DNA from 3 places in the Streptomyces sp. WM6372 genome. Region 2 is predicted to be linked to each of the others. Evidence: riboswitches for the same ligand, from Rfam matches in the RefSeq annotation. Region 2 holds a riboswitch; each other region holds the start of a gene.
The links. A riboswitch is a leader RNA that binds a small molecule or an ion and turns the genes downstream of it on or off. The one in region 2 is predicted to bind cobalamin.

Region 1 (7,615 bases), on a different contig from region 2:
GCGTCCTCGACCCCACCGGGTCCATGGAGACACGCTCGCGAAGGAGAGTTCCGTGACCACCCAGTCCGCAGCCGCGGCAGTACAGGCCACCGTGTACGGCTACCCCCGCCAAGGCCGGAACCGCGAACTGAAGAAGGCCATCGAGGGCTACTGGAAGGGCCGCGTCACCGCGGAATCCCTCCGGGAGACCGCCCGCGACCTGCGCCGGGCCAACTGGGCCCAGCTGGCAGGGGCCGGCATCACCGAGGTGCCGACCGGTGACTTCTCGTACTACGACCACGTCCTGGACACCACGGTCATGGTGGGCGCCGTCCCCGGCCGCCACCGGGCGGCCGTCGAAGTCGACGCGCTCGACGGCTACTTCGCGATGGCCCGCGGCACGCAGGACGTGGCCCCGCTGGAGATGACCAAGTGGTTCGACACCAACTACCACTACCTCGTCCCCGAACTCGGTCCCGACACCGTCTTCACGGCCGACTCCACGAAGCAGGTCGCCGAGTTGAAGGAGGCCCTGACGCTCGGTCACGCGGGCCGTCCGGTCCTCGTCGGCCCGGTCACCTACCTGCTGCTCGCCAAGCCCGCGCCCGGCGTCGCCGCCGACTTCGAGCCGGTCACCCTGCTCGACCGGCTGCTGCCCGTCTACGCCCGGGTGCTGGCCGACCTGCGGGCGGCCGGCGCCGAGTGGGTCCAGCTCGACGAGCCGGCCCTCGTCCAGGACCGCACCCCGGCCGAGCTGAACGTCGCCGCGCGCACCTACCGTGAGCTCGGCGCCCTCACGGAGCGCCCGAAGCTGCTCGTCGCCTCCTACTTCGACCGGCTCGGCGAGGCCCTGCCCGTCCTGGCGAAGGCACCCGTCGAAGGCCTGGCCCTCGACTTCACCGACGCGGCCGCCGCGAACCTCGCCGACCTCGCCGCCGTCGGCGGGCTTCCGGGCAAGCGCCTGGTCGCGGGCGTGGTCAACGGCCGCAACATCTGGATCAACGACTACCAGAAGTCGCTGACCACGCTCGGCACCCTCCTCGGCCTCGCCGACCGCGTCGACGTCGCCGCCTCCTGCTCCCTCCTCCACGTCCCGCTGGACGCCGCCGTCGAGCGGGACATCGATCCGCAGGTCCGTCGCTGGCTGGCCTTCGCCCGCCAGAAGACGAACGAGATCACCACGCTGGCCCGCGGACTCGCCCGGGGCACCGATGCCATCGCCGCCGAACTCGCCGCCAACCGCGCCGACCTGGCCTCCCGTGCCACGTCCCCGGTCACCCGCGACCCCGCGGTCCGGGCCCGCACCGCGGCGATCACCGGCGCGGACGGCCGCCGGCCCCAGCCGTACGCCGACCGGGCGGCCGCCCAGCGCGCCCACCTGGGGCTGCCGCTGCTCCCCACGACGACCATCGGCTCCTTCCCGCAGACCGACGAGCTGCGGGTGGCCCGAGCCGACCTGCGGGCCGGGCGGATCGACACCGCCGGCTACGAGGAGCGGATCAAGGACGAGATCCGCGAGGTGCTCTCCTTCCAGGAGAAGACCGGCATCGACGTCCTCGTGCACGGCGAACCCGAACGCAACGACATGGTCCAGTACTTCGCCGAACGGCTGACGGGCTACCTCGCCACCCAGCACGGCTGGGTGCAGTCCTACGGCACGCGCTACGTGCGCCCGCCCGTCCTGGCCGGGGACATCTCCCGACCGGAGCCGATGACCGTGCGCTGGACGACGTACGCGCAGACGCAGACGGCCAAGCCGGTGAAGGGCATGCTGACCGGCCCGGTCACCATGCTCGCCTGGTCCTTCGTACGGGACGACCAGCCCCTCGGCGAGACCGCCCGCCAGGTCGGACTGGCCCTGCGCGACGAGGTCGACGACCTGGAGTCAGCCGGCACTTCGGTCATCCAGGTCGACGAGCCCGCCCTGCGCGAGACGCTCCCACTGCGCGCCGACGGCCACGCCGAGTACCTGGCGTGGGCGACCGAGGCGTTCCGGCTGACGACCTCGGGCGTGCGGCCGGAAACCCAGATCCACACGCACATGTGCTACGCGGAGTTCGGCGACATCGTCCAGGCGATCGACGACCTCGACGCCGACGTCATCAGCCTGGAGGCAGCCCGCTCGCACATGCAGGTCGCGACCGAGCTCGCCGAGCACGGCTACCCGCGCGAGGCCGGCCCCGGGGTGTGGGACATCCACTCGCCGCGCGTCCCCTCCGCCGCCGAGGCGGTGGCCCTGCTCCGCAAGGGGCTGGAGGCCATCCCGGCGGAGCGGCTCTGGGTCAACCCCGACTGCGGTCTGAAGACGCGCGGTTGGGCAGAGACCCGTGCCTCCCTGGAGAACCTGGTGGCCGCGGCCCGCGAAGTCCGCGCGGAGACCGGTAGCGCGGCCGGCTGACCTGCATGCGGGCCGGAACGTCAGTCTCCTGATGTTCCGGCCCGCCCGCCCGCGTCCCCGTCAGGCGGGGGTGTTCGGATGCGCCTTCCCGCTGGGAGGGCGGTCTTAGAAGGCGGTCCAGGTGAAGGCGACCTGGTCGCCGGCGTTGAGCTTGAACTGGCAGCCGCCGACCGGGGTCGGGGTGCCGTTGACGGATATGCTCCAGTAGGCGGAGCCGCCGCCGCTGACGTTCTTGATCGTGTCGACGGAGAAGTCGTCGAACGAGGCGTACCAGGTGCCGTCCCAGCTGAAGTAGTGCGTCTTCGCCGCGTCGTCCAGGGCGGCGGTCGGCGTGGGCACGGCGCTCGGGTTGGCCGAGCCGTTGGTCCCGTCGCACTTGTGCGTGCCGCCGGTGACCGTGGTGACGTCGTGGCCCTTGGTCTTGATCTTCCCCTTGAACAGCAGACCGCTCGGGCCCTGCACCGTGAGGTTGACCTTCACCGGGGCGTTCGTGTTCGGAACCGGCTTGGCGTGGGCGACCGCAGGCGCGGTGGCGAGCGCGAGCCCCAGGGCGGCGGACGTGACGAGGGTGCGGCGGACGAGGTTCGGGCGCATGAATTGCCTTTCGAGCCGGACGGGCACGCAGAGCTGCCCTGTCCGCCACGGCATCCGCCACTGGTGCCACGACCCCGCCACGGCGGGATCCGGCTGGATGGTGAGCCGGCGGCTCAAGGCTTCGCGCTGCAGACCATGACAGTGGGAAGCGGTACGAACCGCGTGCTGGGCTCTCCGACTCGGAGCACGGACGCGCTCCACACGGTTGCAGGTCAGCGCCGGATTCCCACCGACTTCCCCCAGGTCACACGGCGATTCAGTTGTCGCCCGATGCGGACCGGGCAGACGCATCGTACGGTCGTGACAGCGTGGTGACCAGTGGCCACTTTCCGGGGCGACGCGTCGCCGTCGAGATCGGACCGTCGCGGCACGAGCGGCATCAGGCCGCGCCGATACCGCGGCACGAGCGCCGCGAACCGGGCATGATCCACTGGACACCCACCGCCGGGGCACCTCGCGGAACCGTTCCCCGGAGATGCCGGGCCCCGATCGACACACCGGAGAATCGGCCGTGACCGGCATCGAATTCCTAGCCTCCTTCATCAGGACCGGGCGCCTGCACGGCATCGGCATCGGTTCCACCCTCGCCGAGGTCGGCCGGGCCCTGCCGTACCGCTGCGTCGACGTCGTCGATGAGGGCGGCGCGTCGCTCCGCCGCGACTACGGCTTCGTCGAGTTCTACTTCAACCCCGGGAGCGAGTGGGTGATGTCCGGCGGGTCGATCGAGCTGCACCGCCTCGCGAACGCCCCGGGGCGGGCGGCCCGATGGGGCGCGGGCACGGGCGTCGACTTCACCCCGTACACCGCCTGGGCGGACGTACGGGAGGCGCTCTCCGAGCTCCCTGCTGCCCCGGAACTCACGGTCACCGCCCAGGGCGGGTTCCTGGAGTACCGGGCGGAGACGTCCTGCGTCTCCCTCCTCGTCGTGGACGACGAGGAGGAGCGGAGGGGCCGTCACGTGGGGCACGGGGACCTGTGGAGTGCCGGCCTGTGGGCGCCCGTACGGCCGAACTGACCGTTCTGGGGAATCCTTCGAAGACCCCGGCGCGTTGACCGCTCGCGCGCAACCACGGCAGGCCGAGGCGCAGGATGTACGTGCCGGTGCTGTCGGTCAGGGCATCTCGTCGGGGTCGCAACTCGCCCGGCGCAGCCCGATCGTGCGCAGGGCCCGCATCAGGGCTTCGGAGTCTCCCTCGCGCACGACGTGGACGGCGCCCTCGACCGCAAGGCCGGACACGGCACGGGGCATGCGGTCGGCGGCCGTCCGCAGCACCACCCCGCTCGGCGGGTCCAGGGATCGCACCCCGCGGAACACGCTCAGGATGTCCGGGTCCGCGTCGAGGCTGTCGAGCCCGGCGGGCAGGGACAGGACGGTGATGTCGGGCAGCAGGAGGCGGGCGTGCGCGAGGGCGACGGCGGGGTCGTGGGCATGTGACAGAACCCGGAAGTGCGGATTGCGCTGGATGCCCGCGCGCAGGAGCTCCAGCTGCTCGCCGTCCGGCACGCCGACCACCAAAACCGTCATCACCTGTTCCATCCTGCGTTCCGGCACGCCGTGACGCGACCCGGGGCGCACGTGCACACGGCGGCGACCGCTCCCGATCCGCCCGGGCCGGCGCCCGCGGGGGCTGCCGGCTGATCGCCCGCGGGCGGCGACACTGGTGCCATGAGCCAGCACCGCTTCCCCGTTGACCTGACCGGCACCGACGACACCGGCGGCACCGCCGGCGCCCCGAGCCATCACCGCAAGCCCCAGTACCGCCACAGCCTCCGGTACGAGAACCCCGCCGGTGAAGCGTGGACCAGCCCCGAGGGGCACACGCGGCGCGCTCCCTCCGGTCTCACCGTCGTGACGTGTTCCTGCGGCCTCGCCACCGAGGCGCTCCCGAGCGATGACGCGCGGCTCGTCTACGAGGAACACCGCAACGTGATCCGCGACGAGACGATGCGCGACGATCTGCGGTAGGCGAGCCGGGCCCCCGGTCCTCCTCACGGGACTGCCCGTCCAGGCACCCCCGGAGCGGCCGGGCAGCACGCCGAGCGAAAACTGGTCGAATGCGGCAGGACAGTGCCGTAGGGTGGGGTTCACCGACGCCGGTAGCTCGCTGGGCTCATAACCCAGAGGTCGCAGGTTCAAATCCTGTCCCCGCTACTACCCGGAAGGGCCCGGATCCTCACAGGATCCGGGCCCTTCCGTCGTACGGAGGCGCTGTGGCCCCGGGGCGTGACGGGGACCCGCCCGCGGTGACGCCCGTCACCCGCTGCCGGCTCCGTCCCGGTTGTGGGCCGCGGGCCCGTACCGGCCCCGGTACGCCCCGGGAGGCATGCCCTCCCACCGGGTAAAGGCGCGGACCAGGGCCGTCGCCCCGCTCAGGCCGACGAGGGGGGCGATCCGGTCCAGCGGCAGGGGCGTGCTCTCCAGCAGCCGCCTGGCCCGGCCGTGGCGGGCGGTGTCGAGGAGCGCGCGCCACGAGGTGCCCTCCGCGTGCAGGGCCCTGCGCAGGGTCCGGACGCTGAGGTGGAGCTCCTTGGCGGGGCCCTCGGGGCCCGCGTCCTCCAGCGTGGCGTGCTCCAGCCACCGCCGCACGCGCTCGGCCACGGGCGCGGGCGCGGACAGCTGGTGCAGGAGCCGGTCGGCGTAGGCCCGGTGCAGGGCGTTGAGCGTCGGGTCGTAGAGGGGGCGGCGCCGGTCGAGGTCCTCGTTGGCGACCGTGATCGCGTTCTCCCGGGCGTCGAAGGTGACGGGGCAGCCCAGAACGCGGGCGTAGGGCTCCGCCGATCCCGCACGGGGATGGGCGAACGACACGGACAGGGGCGCCCAGTCGTCCCCGGCGATCCAGCGGGCCGCCCGCACCATGCTGCTGACGATCGCCTCCACCTGCTGGGGGTGCATGGCCGCCGGGTCGACGGTCGGCCGGTAGCGGATCCGGCTGGCGCCGCTGCGGCGGTCCAGGGACACCGTGCCCGCCTGGCTCACCAGGGGGTGGTAGCGCTCGGCCGCCAGAGCGGCGTCCGCGAGGCTGGCGCAGGTGAGGACGAGGTGGCCCATGATGTGCAGGCCTTCGGGCCGGATGCGGTCGCCCACGAGGAGCCCGGTGTGCGGGCCGGCGTCGCGGGCGCCGAGCACGGCGTCCCACAGCGTACGCATCTCACCGAACCCCAGCCGGTCCGTGGGCAGGGCCCAGGACGCGGACCCGACGGACCCGACGGACCCGATGGCCCCGGCGGACCCGACGGTGCCGTCCTCCAAGGCGCGCAGGACGGCGAGGGCGTAGCACGCGGTGACGGAGGGCGGCTCGATGGTGGACACGGCCGCCAGTCAATGCGGGCGCACCGACCCCGTCAACACCGTCCGCGAGGACGGCCGCCGGGGGCGGGTCGGGAGAGTCAACGGATTGGCCGCCGGAGTGAATGACGGCGCCGCGGGCCGCTTCTAGGGTCGGCCTTCGGACCCCGCGGGGGTCAGGGGCCCACGGAGCACCGGGGATGCGAGCTGCCCTGATCGCCACCGCTCAGAGGAGTACGCCGTGATTCTCTTCCTGCTCCCCGCAGGCGACTACGACCCGACCGAGGCGGCGGTTCCCTGGGCCGCACTGCGGGACGCCGGCTTCAAGGTGCGGTTCGCGACCCCGGGCGGGAAGGTCGCGCTCGCCGACCCCAGGCTCACGGACCTCGGCTTCTCCTGGCTGTCGCCCTGGCTGATGACCCGCCGCGCCGAGCTCGCCGCGTACCGGCGCCTCTGCGAGGACCCTTGGTTCCTCGCCCCTTCCTCGTACGCCGATGTCGACCCCGCCGACGTCACGGGCCTCTTCGTACCCGGCGGCCACGCCGCGGGCATGCGGACGCTGCTCGAAGACGCCACCGCCCAGCGACTGTTCGCCCGGGTCTTCACCCGGAACCTGCCGGTCGGGGCCGTCTGCCACGGCGTGCTGCTCGCCGCCCGGGCCAAGGATCCCGCCACCGGGCGCTCGGTCCTCCACGGCCGGCGGACCACGGCCTTGACGGCGCTGCTGGAGTTGACCGGGTGGAACCTCACGAGGCTCTGGCTGGGGCGCTACTACCGCACGTACCGCACCACCGTGCAGCAGGAGGTCACCGCGGCGCTCGCCGATCCGGGCCACTTCCTCACCGGCCCGCCGCTGCCCGTCCGCGACACCGCCGCCCGCCCCGGACGCGGCTTCGCCGTCAGGGACGGCAACTACGTCTCCGCGCGGTGGCCCGGCGACTGCCACCGCCTGGCGGGGGAGTACCTGGCCCTGGTCCGTGCCCATGAAGCGGAGCGAGCGGTGCGCGGGAACGGCTGATCGGCCCGCTCGCGCCGACCGGCGGCCGGAGACGATCTCCAAGTTGTCATGAACGCATCGTGAGAGGGAGGGATGGCGATGAACCGACGAAGAGTCTTCGGACGGAGCCGGTACCTGTTGATCGGCCTGGTCCTCGCACTGGCGGCACTGTTACTCGGTCCGGCGACCGCCGGCGCGGCGGCAGGCCCGCAGTGGTGGGAGCCCGTCGCACGCCCGGCCCCTGACTCGCAGATCAACGTCACAGGCGAGCCGTTCAGGGGGACCGACGCCCGGGGCCGGGTCCGCGGATACGTCGACGCGCACGTCCACCTGATGTCCAACGAGGGCTTCGGAGGACGGC
Region 2 (7,615 bases):
GGCGGTCACCCCCGGCAGGACCCGTACGGGCACGTCCTTGTACTCCGGCTGCCCGGCGACCTCCAGCACGGCGGTGGCCATGGCGAACACGCCGGGGTCGCCGCCGGAGACCACGGCCACGCGCTTGCCGCGGCGGGCGAGGTCGAGCGCGAACTCGGCGCGCTCCGACTCGACCTTGTTGTCGGAGCCGTGCCGCACCTGGCCCGGCTTCACGGGGACCCGGTCCAGGTACGTGGTGTACCCGACGAGCACCTCGGCGTCGGCCAGCGCCCGCCGCGTCTCGGGGGTGAGCCAGAGCGGTCCGGCCGGGCCGGTGCCGACGACCACGACCCCGCCGGGGCCGGACGGCACGCTGCCCGGGTTGCCGACGCGGCTGGGCACCACGGCGACGGCGAAGTACGGGACGCTGTCGGGGTCGGTGTCGGCGAGGACGCCGGTCCGCTCCCCCGCCATGGTGGCGCGCTCCACGTACCGGGCCTCCGCCAGCCGGCCGCTGCCCTCCATGGCCCGGCGTACGGCGGGGAAAGTACGGCCGAGCTTCATCACGACCGCCGAGTCGGTGGCGGCGAGGCGGGCGGTGAGCTCCTCCTCCGGCAGGGTGCCGGGCAGGATCGTCAGCACCTCCTCGCCCTCGACGAGCGGGGTGCCCAGGCGGGCCGCGGCGGCGCTCACCGAGGTCACACCGGGGATCACCTCGGCCTCGTACCGGTCGGCGAGCCGCTTGTGCATGTGCATGTACGAGCCGTAGAAGAGCGGGTCCCCCTCGGCGAGCACGGCGACGGTCCGGCCGGCGTCGAGGTGCGCGGCCAGCCGGGCGGCGGACTCCTCGTAGAACTCCTCCATCGCCCCCTGGTAGCCGCCGGGGTGGTCGGTGGTCTCGGTGGTGACCGGATAGACCAGCGGCTCCTCGATGTGGTCGGCGCGCAGGTGTTTCGCGGCGATCGAGCGGGCGATCGAGCGGCCGTGGCGGGCGCTGTGGTACGCGACGACCTGCGCCTCGGCGATCACCTCGACGGCCCGCAGTGTCATCAGGGAGGGGTCGCCGGGACCGAGCCCGACGCCGTACAGCTTCCCGGAGGTCGTTCCCGTGCTCATTCTTCCTCGCTCGCGATCGCGTTGACGGCGGCGGCCGCGATGGCGCTGCCGCCGCGCCGGCCGCGCACGATCAGGTGGTCGAGCCCGGAGCCGTGGGCGGCGAGCGCGTCCTTGGACTCGGCGGCGCCGATGAAGCCGACCGGGACGCCGATGACGGCGGCGGGGCGCGGGGCGCCCTCCTCGATCATCTCCAGCAGCCGGAACAGCGCGGTGGGCGCGTTGCCGACGGCGATCACGGAGCCCTCCAGCAGGCCGCGGTCGCGCCAGACTTCGAGGGCCGCGGCGCTGCGCGTGGTGCCCATCTCGGCGGCGAGGGCCGGCACGGCGGGGTCGGAGAGGGTGCAGATCACCTCGTTGCCGGCGGGCAGCCGCTTGCGGGTGACGCCGCTGGCGACCATCTGCACGTCGCAGAGGATCGGCGCGCCCGCGTTCAGTGCGGCCCGCGCGCGGAGCACGACGTCCGGGGTGTAGCCGAGGTCCTGGGGCAGGTCGGTCATTCCGCAGGCGTGGATCATGCGCACCGCGACCTGGGCGACGGAGGCGGGCAGCCCGGAGAGGTCCGCCTCGGCGCGGATCGTGGCAAAGGACTGGCGGTAGATCGCCGCGCCGTCCTTCTCGTACTCGAACACTGTGTACTCGCTCATTTCTTCGCTGCGTCGTGGGAGGTGGTGCGGCGTACGGCCGCGAGGGCCGCGGGAAGTTCGGAGGCCGGGACACCGCGGCGCGGGGCTCGGCCGGGCGCGCAGAGGTCGTACCCGTCGGCGGTGGCGACCACGTCCGCCCAGGCGGTGCCGCGGGGGTGCCCGCACCGGCGTTCGCAGCCGGACCAGTGCACGGGCAGCGGGCGGGTCGCCTCCACGGGCGCGTGCGTCTGGTCCTGGGCCTGGTCCTGGTCCTGGGCCTGGACTTGCGCCTGCCCCTGCTGCGCTACGACGGCACGCGCGTCGGCGCGTACGTCCGCCAGGGATTTCGCGCAACCGGGCTGCCCCGTGCAGGCGGTGACGGACCGCCAGGGATCGTCGGCGCCGGTCACCAGCCCGGCCCCGGCGAGCCCGGCGAGCGCGCCGCCGGCGGCGTGGGCGGGCAGGCCGGGGACGACGATCCCGCGCCAGGGGGTCAGGCGGAGCCGGCCCGTGAGCCCGGCCAGCCGGCGCCACTGCGCGGTGGTCAGGCGCCCCAGCGGCGCGAACACGCTCAGCGCCGCGGCGCCGTCGGGGCCGTCGACCACGCCGGGTTCGGGTGCCGGTCCGCGCAGGGCGGCCGGCCCCCGTACGACGGAGGCGGAGATGCCGGCGGCGGCCAGCCGAGCACCCAACTCATCGGAACGCAGCGCCTGTTCGGCGGGCAGCTCGGCGACCCGCCAGGCCCGGGTGCCGGCCCGGCGGACGGCGTCGAGGAAGTACGAGGCCGCGACGAGCGCGGCCCGCGGCGCATCGGCGGCGGCCACGAGCAGGGCGTCCGCCGCGCCGGCGGTCCACAGCAGGGCCCGGCCCCCGTCCCGGAGGGCCGCCAGGTTCACATCGGCGGCGAGCGAGGTCACGTCCCCGCGGCCGTCGTCGAGGGCGAACAGGAAGCGTCCGGACAGTCCGGCCGCCGGCGCGCTCGCGCACAGCAGCCGGTCCAGCTCCGCGACCCAGGGCGCCACGTCGGGCAGGCCGCGCCGGTCCAGGCCGGTCAGCGGCGAGGCGACGATGTTGCGGACCCGCTCGTGGGTGGGCGCGGGCAGCAGCCCGGCGCGCACGAGCACGGCCTGCAGCTCGCCGCCGCAGCTCGCACCGAGTCCGCGCAGCTGCGCGTTGCCGCGCGAGGTGAGGTCGATGTGCCCGTCGCCGAGCCGGTCCGCCGCATCGGCCAGCAGCAGGGCCGCGTCCGCGTCGAGCATCCCGCCGGGTATCCGGATCCGGGCCAGGTGCCCGTCGTCCGCCGCGTGCAGCCGCAGCGCACCGGGGCAGGCGTCACCGCGGTCACGTATGACCGGTTCGTCCCGCGATGCGGCGGAAGGGGGCTGGGGCGGCATGGCGGCGAGCATACCCACGATTCCCCGACCCCGAGCTGTGTCCGTCACCACCCGCCCCCTGCGCCCCACTCTCCGCCCGACCTGCCCGGATCCGCTCCCCGCGCCCGGGCCACCCCCACTCCCGGCCAGGGAGAACGCCACCTAAGATGACCACCGGCGGAGCCACGTGGCCCGCTGGGAGGAAGCCCGGTGCGAATCCGGCGCGGTCCCGCCACTGTGAACCCCGCGGAGCGATCCGCCGGGTGAGTCAGGAACTCCCGCTGTCCACACTGCCCGGGGCGCGGAAACCCCGAGGAAGGCATGCCGCCGCATGATCCTGCTGCTGTCGACGTCCGACACCGATCTGCTCAGCGCCCGCGCCGCCGCGGACGGCCCCGTGCCGTACCGGTTCGCGAACCCCTCCCGCCTTCCCCTCGACGACCTCCCCGCCCTGCTCGACGGCGTCGACCTGGTCGTCGTACGCCTCCTCGGCGGCCTGCGCGCCTGGCAGGAAGGCCTCGACCTGCTCCTGGCGCCGACCCAGACCCGCCCGGTGGTCGTCCTCACCGGCGAACAGGCCCCGGACGCCCAGCTGATGGAGGCCTCGACGGTCCCGATCGGCATCGCGGCCGAGGCGCACGGCTACCTCGCCCACGGCGGCCCCGCCAACCTGGACCAGCTGGCCCGGTTCCTCTCCGACACCGTGCTGCTCACCGGCCACGGCTTCGAGCCGCCCGCCGCGGCGCCCACCTGGGGCCCCCTGGAGCGCACCCCGGTGCGCCCGTACGGGCCGCGCATCGCGGTGCTCTACTACCGCGCCCACCAGATGAGCGGCAACACCGCCTTCGTGCACGCCCTGTGCGACGCGATCGTGGAGACCGGCGGCACCCCCGTACCCCTGTACGTGTCCTCCCTGCGCGCCCCCGAGCCGGAGCTGATCGCCGAGCTGGAGTCGGCGGACGCGATCGTCACCACGGTGCTCGCGGCCGGCGGCACCAAGCCCGCGACGGCCTCGGCCGGCGGCGACGACGAGTCCTGGGACGCGGGCGCGCTCGCCGGCCTCGGCGTCCCGGTTCTGCAGGCCCTGTGCCTGACCGGCTCGCGCAGCGCCTGGGAGGAGAACGACGAGGGCCTGTCCCCGCTCGACGCCGCCACGCAGGTCGCCGTACCCGAGTTCGACGGCCGCCTGATCACCGTCCCGTTCTCCTTCAAGGAGTTCGACGAGGACGGGCTGCCGGCGTACGTGGCCGACCCCGAGCGCGCCGCCCGCGTCGCCGGCATCGCCGTGCGGCACGCCCGGCTGCGGCACATCGCGCGCCGCGACAAGAAGGTCGCGCTCGTCCTTTCCGCGTACCCGACCAAGCACTCCCGCATCGGCAACGCGGTCGGCCTCGACACCCCGGCCAGCGCCGTGGAACTGCTGCGCACCCTCATCGCGGGCGGCTACGACTTCGGCCCCGTCGAGGACATCCCGGGCCTCGTCTCGGGCGACGGCGACGAGCTGATCCGCGCCCTGATCGAGGCCGGCGGCCACGACCAGGACTGGCTGACCGAGGAGCAGCTGGCCCGCAACCCGGTCCGGATCCCGGCCGCCGACTACAAGCGGTGGTTCGCCGAGCTCCCCGCCGAGCTGCGCGGCAGCGTGGAGCAGCACTGGGGTGAGGCCCCGGGCAACATGTTCGTGGACCGCTCGGCCAACCCGGAGGGCGACATCGTCCTCGCGGCCCTGCGCCGCGGGAACCTGCTCATCCTGATCCAGCCCCCGCGCGGCTTCGGCGAGAACCCGATCGCGATCTACCACGACCCGGACCTGCCGCCCTCGCACCACTACCTGGCCGCGTACCGCTGGATCCAGGCGCGCGCGGAGGACGGCGGCTTCGGCGCCGACGCGATGATCCACCTGGGCAAGCACGGCAACCTGGAGTGGCTGCCGGGCAAGAACGCCGGGCTGTCCGCGGCCTGCGCGCCGGACGCCGCGCTCGGCGACCTGCCGCTGATCTACCCGTTCCTGGTCAACGACCCGGGCGAGGGCACCCAGGCCAAGCGCCGCGTGCACGCCACCCTGGTCGACCACCTGGTGCCGCCGATGGCGCGCGCGGAGTCGTACGGCGACATCGCGCGCCTGGAGCAGCACCTCGACGAATACGCGCAGATCTCCGCGATGGACCCGGCGAAGCTGCCGGCCATCCGCGCCCAGATCTGGACGCTGATCCAGGCCGCGAAGCTCGACCACGACCTGGGTCTGGCGGAGCGCCCGGACGACGACGGCTTCGACGACTTCCTGCTGCACGTCGACGGCTGGCTGTGCGAGGTCAAGGACGCCCAGATCCGCGACGGCCTGCACGTCCTGGGCGGCGCGCCGACCGGCGAGGCCCGGGTCAACCTGGTCCTCGCGATCCTGCGCGCCCGCCAGATCTGGGGCGGTACGACGGCCCTGCCCGGCCTGCGCGAGGCGCTCGGCCTGGACGAGTCCGCGGCCACCCGGACGACCGCCGACGAGGCGGAGGAGGCGGCCCGCGCGCTGGTCCAGGCGATGGAGGACGCGAACTGGGCTCCGGAGGCGGTGGCTTCGGTCGCCGCCGGGCATTCGGCGGACGTGGCGGCCGTACTGGACTTCGCCGCGCGCGAGGTCGTCCCGCGGCTGGCCGGCACGACGGACGAGATCGCCCACGTGGTCTCGGCCCTGGACGGCCGCTTCGTCCCGGCGGGCCCCTCGGGCTCCCCCCTGCGGGGCCTGGTGAACGTCCTCCCCACGGGCCGGAACTTCTACTCCGTGGACCCGAAGGCCGTCCCCTCCCGCCTCGCGTGGGAGACGGGCCAGGCCCTGGCCGACTCCCTCCTCACCCGCTACCGCACGGACAACGGCGAGTGGCCGGCCTCCGTGGGCCTGTCCCTGTGGGGCACGAGCGCGATGCGCACCTCCGGCGACGACGTCGCCGAGGCCCTCGCCCTGCTCGGCGTCCGCCCGGTCTGGGACGAGGCCTCGCGCCGCGTCACGGGGCTCGAAGCGATCCCCCTCGCAGAACTCGGGCGCCCCCGCATCGACGTCACCCTCCGCATCTCGGGCTTCTTCCGGGACGCGTTCCCGCACGTCATCGGCCTGCTCGACGACGCGGTCCGGCTGGCGGCGGGCCTGGACGAGCCCGCGGACCAGAACTACATCCGGGCCCACGCGGAAGCCGACCTGGCCGTCCACGGTGACGAGCGCCGTGCGACGACCCGTATCTTCGGCTCGCGCCCGGGCACGTACGGCGCCGGCATCCTCCAGCTGATCGACTCCCGCGACTGGCGTACGGACGCCGACCTCGCGGAGGTCTACACGGTCTGGGGCGGCTACGCGTACGGCCGCGGCCTGGAGGGCCGGGCGGCGCGCGAGGAGATGGAGACCGCGTACAAGCGGATCACGGTGGCCGCGAAGAACACGGACACCCGCGAGCACGACATCGCCGACTCGGACGACTACTTCCAGTACCACGGCGGCATGGTGGCCACGGTCCGCGCCCTGCGCGGCACGGCCCCGGAGGCGTACATCGGCGACTCCACGCGTCCCGAGACCGTGAAGACCCGGACCCTGGTCGAGGAGACCAGCCGCGTCTTCCGCGCCCGCGTGGTGAACCCGAAGTGGATCGAGGCGATGCGCCGCCACGGCTACAAGGGCGCCTTCGAGCTGGCCGCGACGGTCGACTATCTCTTCGGCTACGACGCCACGACGGGCGTGGTGGCGGACTGGATGTACGACAAGCTGACGGAGACGTACGTCCTGGACCCGGAGAACCGCGCCTTCCTGGAGGAGGCCAACCCCTGGGCCCTCCACGGCATCGCGGAACGCCTCCTGGAGGCCGAGTCCCGCGGCATGTGGGAGAAGCCGGACCCCCAGATCCTCGAATCCCTCCGCCAGGTCTACCTGGACACGGAAGGCAACCTGGAGGCCGAAGCGGAGTAGTCCGCTCCGCAGTCCCCGCACCACCGATGCCGTCCGCCTCGCCCCTGCCCCGGGCGAGGCGGACGGCATTCTTCGTGCCCGTATCCCCCATGAGGCACCTGAGCCCCGGAACGGGGCATCCGTCACCTGAAGCGGTGAACTCTTCCTCGTCCCGGCGGCGGCACGGGCAGAGGGGTGCTGATCTCGTGCGGGGGGCCGCAGGCAAGGGCCCCCGCGCCCTCGGACGAAAGGTCCCGCCCGCCGTGACACAGCCGTTTCACCTGCCGGATTTCTATGTGCCGTATCCGGCGCGCCTGAACCCCCACCTGGAGGCCGCGCGAGCGCACACCAAGCAGTGGGCCCGCGGCTTCGGGATGCTGGAGGGGTCCGGCGTCTGGGACGAGCGGGACCTCGACTCGCACGACTACGCGCTGCTGTGCTCGTACACCCACCCCGACTGCGGCGGCGACGCGCTGGACCTGGTCACCGACTGGTACGTGTGGGTCTTCTTCTTCGACGATCACTTCCTGGAGGTCTACAAGCGAACCCAGGACCGCGAGGGCGCCAAGAAGTACCTCGACGGGCTGGCCGCCTTCATGCCG
Region 3 (7,615 bases), on a different contig from region 2:
ATGGACCGCGAGCTGGTCTTCCGCGATCCGCACACGATGAACCGGGTGAAGACGGTCCCGGTGACCTGCTTCGGGGTCAACCACGCGGACTTCTCCGCCGACGGCCGGTACTTCATCGTGAGCTGCGAGTTCTCCGGCGAGCTCCTCAAGGTCGACACCGAGAAGATGGAGGTCATCGGCCAGCAGAAGCTGCCGTTCGAGGGCGCGATGCCGCAGGACGTGAAGGTCTCCCCGGACGGGAAGACCTTCTACGTCGCGGACATGATGGCGGACGGCATGTGGGTGCTCAGCGGGGACAAGTTCGACATCCCCAAGCTGCTGCCCACCGGGAAGGGCACGCACGGCCTGTACGTGAGCCGCGACTCCAGGGAGATGTACATCTCCAACCGGGGCGAGGGCAGCATCTCCGTCTTCGACTTCAAACAGAACAAGCTCACGAAGAAGTGGGAGCTGCCGGACGGCGGCAGCCCGGACATGGGCGGTGTCTCCGCCGACGGCAAGGTGCTGTGGCTGTCGGGGCGCTACAACTCCGAGGTCTACGCGATCGACACGGCGACCGGTCGGCAGCTCGCCAAGATCCGGGTGGGCGGCGGCCCGCACGGCCTGGCCGTCTACCCGCAGCCGGGCCGCTACTCGCTCGGCCACACGGGGATCTTCCGCTAGGCCACGGCGCCGGGACCCGCGGGAGGGGCGGGGCCCGGCTGCCGCTACCCTTGGCCGGTCAACAAGCACCGAGAAGGGGTGGATCCCAGTGGCTGACATCGAGAGCGCGCGGGCGACGTTCGGCAAGTTCGACGCGGACGGTGACGGCTTCGTCACGGCGGACGAGTACAGCGCGGCCATGAAGGCGATGGGCGACGCGTTCGTCACCGGCGCCGTCGCGGACGCCGTGATCGCCGCCAAGGACGCGAACGGCGACGGCCGCATGAGCTTCGACGAGTTCTGGGCCGCCCTGAACAAGTAAGAGCCAGCCAGCCCTTGCGCAGAGCCCCCGCACCGCCCTCCTGTCGGGCGGGCGGGGGCTCTGCGCCGGTCAGCCCATGTCCTCGACCTCGGCCAGGGCCTCCTCCAGCCAGCGCAGCCAGAACGTCTCCAGGCCGGTGCCGCCGTGCAGGACGAGCCGCCGCAGCCGGTCCTCGTCGGAGTCCCGCCCCGGCGGGAAGTCCTTCTCCTCGATGGCCTCGTAGACCGCCAGCTGCCTCCGGTGCAGCTCCAGGTGGCGCCGCAGCTCCGCGGCCAGCCCGTTCGGCCCCACCACGGCGGCCGCCCGGATGCGCAGCAGCAGCGGATCCCGGATGGCCTTCGGGTCCTGCATCTCGCCGACCCACCGCGCCAGCTCCGCGCTGCCGGCGTCCAGGACCTCGTACTGCTTCTTCTGCCCCCGTACGGGCACCTCGCTGGGCAGCGCCCGGATCAGCCCCGCCTCCTCCAGCCGGCCGAGCTCGCGGTAGATCTGCTGGTGCGTCGCGGACCAGAAGTACCCGATCGACTTGTCGAACCGCCGCGTCAGCTCCAGCCCCGACGAGGGCTTCTCCATCAGGGCGGTGAGGATGGCGTGCGGCAGCGACATGCCGCCATCCTAGGGATGGAGACCCGGGGCATGGAGAACCGAGGCATGGAGACCCCTACTGCCAGGCGGACAGGGCTTCCGGGGTCTTCGGGCCCGGGGCCTGCGGGGCCAGGAGGGCGCGGGCGCGGAGGAAGGACGCCACCGCCGGGGACCAGGCCTGGCGCAGTCCCGCCGCGGCCAGGAGCCGCGGATCCGACAGGAGGGTCTCCGCCGGGCCCGTGCGGATGCCCGACGGGGTCAGGACCGCCGCGTCGTCGGCCCAGCGGACCGCCAGGTCCACGTCGTGCGTGGCCATCACCACCGTGGTGCCGGCCGCGCGCAGCCCCGCGAGGACGTCCAGCAGGCGCTCCTGTCCGTCGGGGTCCAGGCCCGCCGTCGGCTCGTCCAGGATCAGCACCCGCGGGGCCATCGCCACCGCCCCCGCGATCGCCGCGCGCTTGCGCTGGCCGTACGAGAGAAGGTGCGTCGGGCGGTCCCGCAGCGTCGTGATGTCCAGCGCGGCGAGCGCCGAGTCCACCCGGGCGCGGACCTCGTCCGCCGGCAGCCCCAGGTTCATCGGGCCGAACGACACGTCCTGCTCCACCGAGGCCGCGAACAGCTGGTCGTCCGGGTCCTGGACCACGAGCTGCACCGCCGTGCGCAGGCGGGTCAGCCCCGCCCGGTCGTACGAGACCGCCGCGCCGTCGAGGCGCAGCGACCCCGAGCCGGGCCGCAGGCCCCCGCTCAGCAGCCGCATCAGCGTGGTCTTCCCGCTGCCGTTGCGGCCCAGCAGGACCAGCGCCCGGCCCCGCGCGATGGAGAAGTCGACGTCGGCGAGGACCATCGGGCCGTCCTCGTACGCGTAGCCGGCGCCGGCCAGTTCGACCAACGGGTTCAACCGGTCCAACGGGTTCACGGGTAAAGCCCCTTCAGGGTGAGGGTCAGGGTGATCAGTGCCGCCAGGAGGGCCCCCGACGCCGCCAGGAACCGCCACGACAGGGCCGCCTCCGGTACGAGGACCCGCAGCGAGCCGTCGTAGCCGCGGCCGGCCAGCCCCTCCTGGAGCCGCGCCGCGCGGTCGAAGGCCCGTACGAAGGAGGTCGCGGCGAGCCCGGCCAGCGAACGCCACACCGCCGCCCGCCCGGACTGGCCCAGACGGGCCGCCTGGGCGCGCCGTACCTGGGCCATCGAGTCCAGCAGCAGGAAACCGATGCGGTACATGACCAGGGCCACGTCCACCACCGGCGCCGGGACCCCGGCCCGGACCAGCCGGGGCAGGACGTCCGAGACGGGCGTCGTGAAGGCGAACAGCAGCACCCCGAGGGAGGCCGCCGAGGTCCGCAGCAGCAGCTCCGCGGCGTGCCGGGGGCCGTCGGGCGCGAGTGAGACGAACCCGGCCGGGCCGCCGACGGCGACGAGCAGCGGCAGCGCGCCGGTGAAGCAGAAGCCCAGCGGGATCCGGAACGCCCGCCACAGCTGACGCCCGGCCACGCCCGCCGGGCCGAGGAGCACGGCCAGCGTGGCGGCGGCGACCAGGGGCCCGCCGGGCCAGGGCGGCAGGCACACGGCGGTGACCGTCAGACCGAACCCCAGCAGGGCTTTTTCCAGCGGATGGCGGCGGCGCCACCGACTGCCGTGCGCCGCCACGTCGATCGGCAGCACCGCCTACGACTCCGCGGTGGGGCCGGCGGCGGCACCGGCGGCACCAGTGGCACCAGCGGCACTCGCGGCGCCCGCGGCAGTGGCACCAGTGGCAGCGGCGGCAGCGGCAGCGGCCTGGCGGCGGCCCTTGCGGACGCCGAAGTAGTACGCGAGAACGCCCGCGCCCAGTGCCGCCTGGAGGGCGAACAGCGCCGACTCCACCTCCCCGGAGGGGGGTTCGTACAGCGGCGAGAACCAGGGCTCGTAGTCCGGTTTCAGCTCGGTGATCGCCGTCTCCGCCTGCGCGTCCGCGCCCGTGAACGGCTCCTCCTTGCCCTCGCCCATCCCCAGTGCGATCGGCAGTACCGCCAGTGCCGCCACCAGGAGCAGCAGCAGGCCGTTGATCTTCGTGTTCCGGCTCATGCCCATCAGACCGCCGCCTTCCGCTCGCTGCGACCGCTCAGCTTCGCGACGCCCAGCCGGACCAGGTCCGACTTGCTCGACTGCATCAGCAGCCGCATCACGAGCACCGTCAGCAGCCCCTCGCTCACCGCGAGCGGGATCTGGGTCACCGCGAAGATGCCCCCGAACTTCGCGAGGGCGCCCGGGAACCCGCTCCCCGGGTCAGGGAAGGCCAGCGCCAGCTGCACGGAGGTCACGCAGTAGGTGACCAGGTCGGCGAAGAAGGCGCCGAAGAAGACGGTCACCATCAGCGGGACGTCGAAGCGCTTCAGCAGCAGGTACACCCCGTAGCCCGCCCAGGGCCCGGCGATCGCCATCGAGAAGACGTTCGCGCCGAGGGTGGTCAGCCCGCCGTGCGCCAGCAGCAGCGCCTGGAAGAGCAGGGTGATCGTGCCGAGCACCGCCATGATCGGCGGCCGGAACAGGATCGCCCCGAGTCCGGTTCCGGTGGGGTGCGAGCAACTGCCCGTCACCGAAGGGATCTTCAGGGCGGAAAGGACGAAAGTGAACGCTCCGGACGCCCCGAGCAGCAGCGTGCTCTCCGGGTTCGCCTTCACCTCGCGGGTGAGGGCGCGGACACCGTGGACGACGAACGGAGCGGACGCGGCGCCCCAGGCGACCGCGTGCAAAGGGGGCAGGAACCCCTCGGCTATATGCATGAGTGGGGAGACCTCTCCAGCACCTCGTGGATGGACAACGCGCCCCGGCCGGTCTCCTGGCTCACGGGTGCTGATGCCCTGGCTCCGCCTTCCCGGGCGGTGCGGAACTTCCCGCGCCGCCCAGTGGCCTCCCGCGGGATGGAGCCGGACTTCCCGTTCACAGTGGCGAGGGCCGCACCGGTTCTCCACCGGTTTCCCGAACACCAAGGCCAGATGACCTTAGTCGGACGGACGGACCGGCACCAACCCGGCCCGAACGGTTCCGAACGGGTGCGGTCCGGCGGCGGCGCCGCCCGGGCCCGTACGAGGCTCCGGCCCGAGCGGCGGCCACGACCTAGCGGCAGACGTTGCGGTGCGCGACGTCCAGTACGAACCGCTCGGGCCCGTGCAGCGTGAAGGAGCTGACGGAGGGTTTGGCGCCGAAGGCGGCGCCGAAGGTCACGTACCCCTCGAAGTCGCCGGTCAGGGCGAGGCCCTTCAGTTGCGGCAGGTGGATCCTGACCAGCTTCGGCCCGCGGTACGTGCCGGCGCCCGTGCGGTCGTGCGCCGCGGCGGGATGCAGCCGGATCTCCAGGAAGTACTTCCCCGTCAGCGGGACGGGTGCGCCGGACCCGTCGTGGACCAGCCGGGGGACGCGGGTGACGGTGGCCCGGGGAACGTATCCCCGCAGGTCGATGACGATGCGGTCGTACGTGCAGTGTCCGCCCCAGCGGGCGTTCACGACGAGCGGCGTGGGCCGGACGGCGGCCGAGGCCGGCGCGGCGAGGGTGATCCCGGCGGTGAGCAGCGCACCTGTGGCGAGTGCCACGAGCTGCCGGCGGTGGAGGTGATTCATGACGTCCCCCTGATTCTTCGGAGGCGGGGACCGGTGTCACTGCTGAGGACACTCCCGGCGGGCTCATGGTTGCACCCAAACCGGAGCAAACCAAAAGAAACAGCCCTGAATCCTCCGCTACCGGGGGAGGAGGGTGCTGAGCTCGGCGTCGAGGTCGTAGTGCCGCCGCTCCTCGCCCCGCGGCACCAGCCCGACCAGCCGCCGGCACAGCGCCCGTACGTCCTTCGCCCGGGCGGACACCACGCAGCTCTGCGCGCCGTTGCTGAAGGCGAGGAAGACCCGAGGCTCCCCGCCCCGCCACCGCGGCCACACCTGGACGTCCCCCTCGCCCGTCGCGCAGATCTCCCCGTCGAGCAGCAGGTCCCGGGAGAACACCCAGCGCGCCAGGTGCATCCCGGCCCCCCGGAAGTCGAGCGCCAGCTCGTAGGGCCGGTCGCGGCGGTACGTGAAGGCCCCGCACACCGGCACGGGCTCGGGCGAGGCCTCCAGCCGGAGCGGGAGGACGCGGTACTCGATGCCGTCCATGCGCTGCGCCTCTCTGTCGTGTCCCGGCCGGGCGGCTTGCGGGCCCTCCCGGGCAAGCTAGCCCACCCCCCGGCCGCCCCGGCGGGCCGAAGGTCCCGACCCCGGGGGCCGCTGGGCCCGTCTTCTCACAGGAACGGGGACGGGAACGCGAAGGGGCCCGCCCTCCGGGGGGAAGGCGGGCCGCCGCGTCACCGGTCCGTTACGGGACGGGGTTGAACACGAACGAGCCGTTGGACTGCCCGATGGCGGTGAAGCCGGCGCCGTTGGCCTGGGCGCCGTTGCTCTGGTTGGACGCCCCGGAGCCCGTGGCGACCTGCTGGGTGGTGGAGGAGTTGCCGAGGTTGCCGCCGGCGACCCCGCTGCCGAGGATCTCGGCGACGGCGGCGTCGGACGAGACGCCCGCACCGGCTCCGTTGTCGGCCTGGGCCGTGCCGGCGAAGAGCGCGACGGCGAAGGGGAGCGCTGCGACGGCCGCCAGGACGCGGATGCTGCGGTTGCTTGCCATGATGAGGTCCTCCAGTGCACAAAAAGGCTGCGGTCCAAGGCGGTTGGCCGACCGCCGGGGGTGTGGCCGCGACGTCACGTGATCACCATGGCGCATGTGATCATCGAGAAACCAGCCCGCAGCGGAGGGTTCGCCCTCAAGCGTGATCAACTCCCCGCAAACCTCAATTGGCCTGCGATTTCACCGTGTTGTGGAACGCCGGAGGGGCCCGGCGCGCACCGCGCCGGGCCCCTCCTCCGTCATGCGTGCCGGATCAAGGCATCAGCATTCGATGACGTTGACGGCCAGGCCGCCGCGGGCGGTCTCCTTGTACTTGACCTTCATGTCGGCGCCGGTCTCCTTCATGGTCTTGATGACCTTGTCGAGGGAGACCTTGTGGCTGCCGTCGCCGCGCATGGCCATCTTGGCCGCGGTGACGGCCTTGACCGCCGCCATGCCGTTGCGCTCGATGCACGGGATCTGGACGAGGCCGCCGACCGGGTCGCAGGTCAGGCCCAGGTTGTGCTCCATGCCGATCTCGGCCGCGTTCTCCACCTGCTCTGGGGTGCAGCCCAGGACCTCGGCGAGGGCGCCCGCCGCCATCGAGCAGGCCGAGCCGACCTCGCCCTGGCAGCCGACCTCGGCGCCGGAGATCGAGGCGTTCTCCTTGAAGAGCAGGCCGATCGCACCCGCTGCCAGCAGGAAGCGGACCACGCCCTCCTCGTCGGCGCCGGGCACGAAGTTCACGTAGTAGTGCAGGACCGCCGGAATGATGCCCGCGGCGCCGTTCGTCGGAGCGGTGACCACCCGGCCGCCGGCCGCGTTCTCCTCGTTCACGGCCATCGCGTAGAGGGTGATCCACTCCATCGAGAGCGCCTGCGGGTCACCCTCGGAGCGGAGCTTGCGGGCGGTGTTCGCGGCCCGGCGCCGGACCTTCAGCCCGCCCGGCAGGATGCCCTCGCGCGACATGCCGCGCGCGACGCACGCCTGCATGACCCGCCAGATCTCCAGCAGGCCCTCGCGGATCTCCTCCTCGGTGCGCCAGGCCTTCTCGTTCTCCAGCATCATCGCGGAGATCGACAGGCCGCTCTCCCGGGCCATGCGCAGCATCTCGTCGCCGCTGCGGAAGGGGTACTTCAGCACCGTGTCGTCGAGCTTGATCCGGTCCTCGCCGACCGCGTCCTCGTCCACCACGAAGCCGCCGCCGACCGAGTAGTACGTCTTCTCCAGCAGCGGGGCGCCCGCGGCGTCGTACGCGAAGAGCGTCATGCCGTTCGCGTGGTACGGCAGGGACCGGCGGCGGTGCAGGATCAGCTGGCTCGGCTCGTCGAAGGCGATCTCGTGCGCGCTCCCTATCTCGGTGCCGAGCAGGCGCAGGCGGCCGGTCTTGCGGATGCGCTCCACCTCGTCGTCGGCGCTCTCCACGTTCACCGAGCGGGGGGAGTGGCCCTCCAGGCCCA

Region 1: it holds a riboswitch for cobalamin, as region 2 does, so the genes downstream of both, ADK52_RS18250 (DUF4430 domain-containing protein) here and cobN (cobaltochelatase subunit CobN) in region 2, are expected to answer to the same signal.
Region 3: it holds a riboswitch for cobalamin, as region 2 does, so the genes downstream of both, ADK52_RS10615 (energy-coupling factor ABC transporter permease) here and cobN (cobaltochelatase subunit CobN) in region 2, are expected to answer to the same signal.

What each region holds. Positions count from the first base shown of each region.
Region 1 is NZ_LGDB01000183.1:137,928-145,542, reverse strand. Features, by position in the region: gene metE (5-methyltetrahydropteroyltriglutamate--homocysteine S-methyltransferase) at 53-2,377, shown strand; gene ADK52_RS18250 (DUF4430 domain-containing protein) at 2,483-2,971, opposite strand; cobalamin riboswitch at 3,118-3,256, opposite strand; gene ADK52_RS18245 (hypothetical protein) at 3,483-3,986, shown strand; gene ADK52_RS18240 (hypothetical protein) at 4,083-4,496, opposite strand; gene ADK52_RS18235 (hypothetical protein) at 4,638-4,937, shown strand; tRNA gene ADK52_RS18230 (tRNA-Met) at 5,049-5,123, shown strand; gene ADK52_RS18225 (AraC family transcriptional regulator) at 5,226-6,281, opposite strand; gene ADK52_RS18220 (type 1 glutamine amidotransferase domain-containing protein) at 6,499-7,275, shown strand; gene ADK52_RS40215 (membrane dipeptidase) at 7,354-7,615, shown strand, end outside.
Region 2 is NZ_LGDB01000149.1:40,003-47,617, reverse strand. Features, by position in the region: gene ADK52_RS12750 (precorrin-2 C(20)-methyltransferase) at 1-1,095, opposite strand, end outside; gene ADK52_RS12745 (precorrin-8X methylmutase) at 1,092-1,739, opposite strand; gene ADK52_RS12740 (cobalamin biosynthesis protein CobG) at 1,736-3,112, opposite strand; cobalamin riboswitch at 3,252-3,390, shown strand; gene cobN (cobaltochelatase subunit CobN) at 3,423-7,034, shown strand; gene ADK52_RS12730 (terpene synthase family protein) at 7,277-7,615, shown strand, end outside.
Region 3 is NZ_LGDB01000115.1:200,265-207,879, forward strand. Features, by position in the region: gene ADK52_RS10585 (YncE family protein) at 1-663, shown strand, start outside; gene ADK52_RS10590 (EF-hand domain-containing protein) at 752-964, shown strand; gene ADK52_RS10595 (PadR family transcriptional regulator) at 1,034-1,570, opposite strand; gene ADK52_RS10600 (energy-coupling factor ABC transporter ATP-binding protein) at 1,626-2,456, opposite strand; gene cbiQ (cobalt ECF transporter T component CbiQ) at 2,462-3,211, opposite strand; gene ADK52_RS10610 (energy-coupling factor ABC transporter substrate-binding protein) at 3,215-3,613, opposite strand; gene ADK52_RS10615 (energy-coupling factor ABC transporter permease) at 3,619-4,311, opposite strand; cobalamin riboswitch at 4,340-4,534, opposite strand; gene ADK52_RS10620 (AMIN-like domain-containing (lipo)protein) at 4,646-5,146, opposite strand; gene ADK52_RS10625 (SsgA family sporulation/cell division regulator) at 5,264-5,671, opposite strand; gene ADK52_RS10630 (hypothetical protein) at 5,871-6,176, opposite strand; gene ADK52_RS10635 (L-serine ammonia-lyase) at 6,438-7,615, opposite strand, start outside.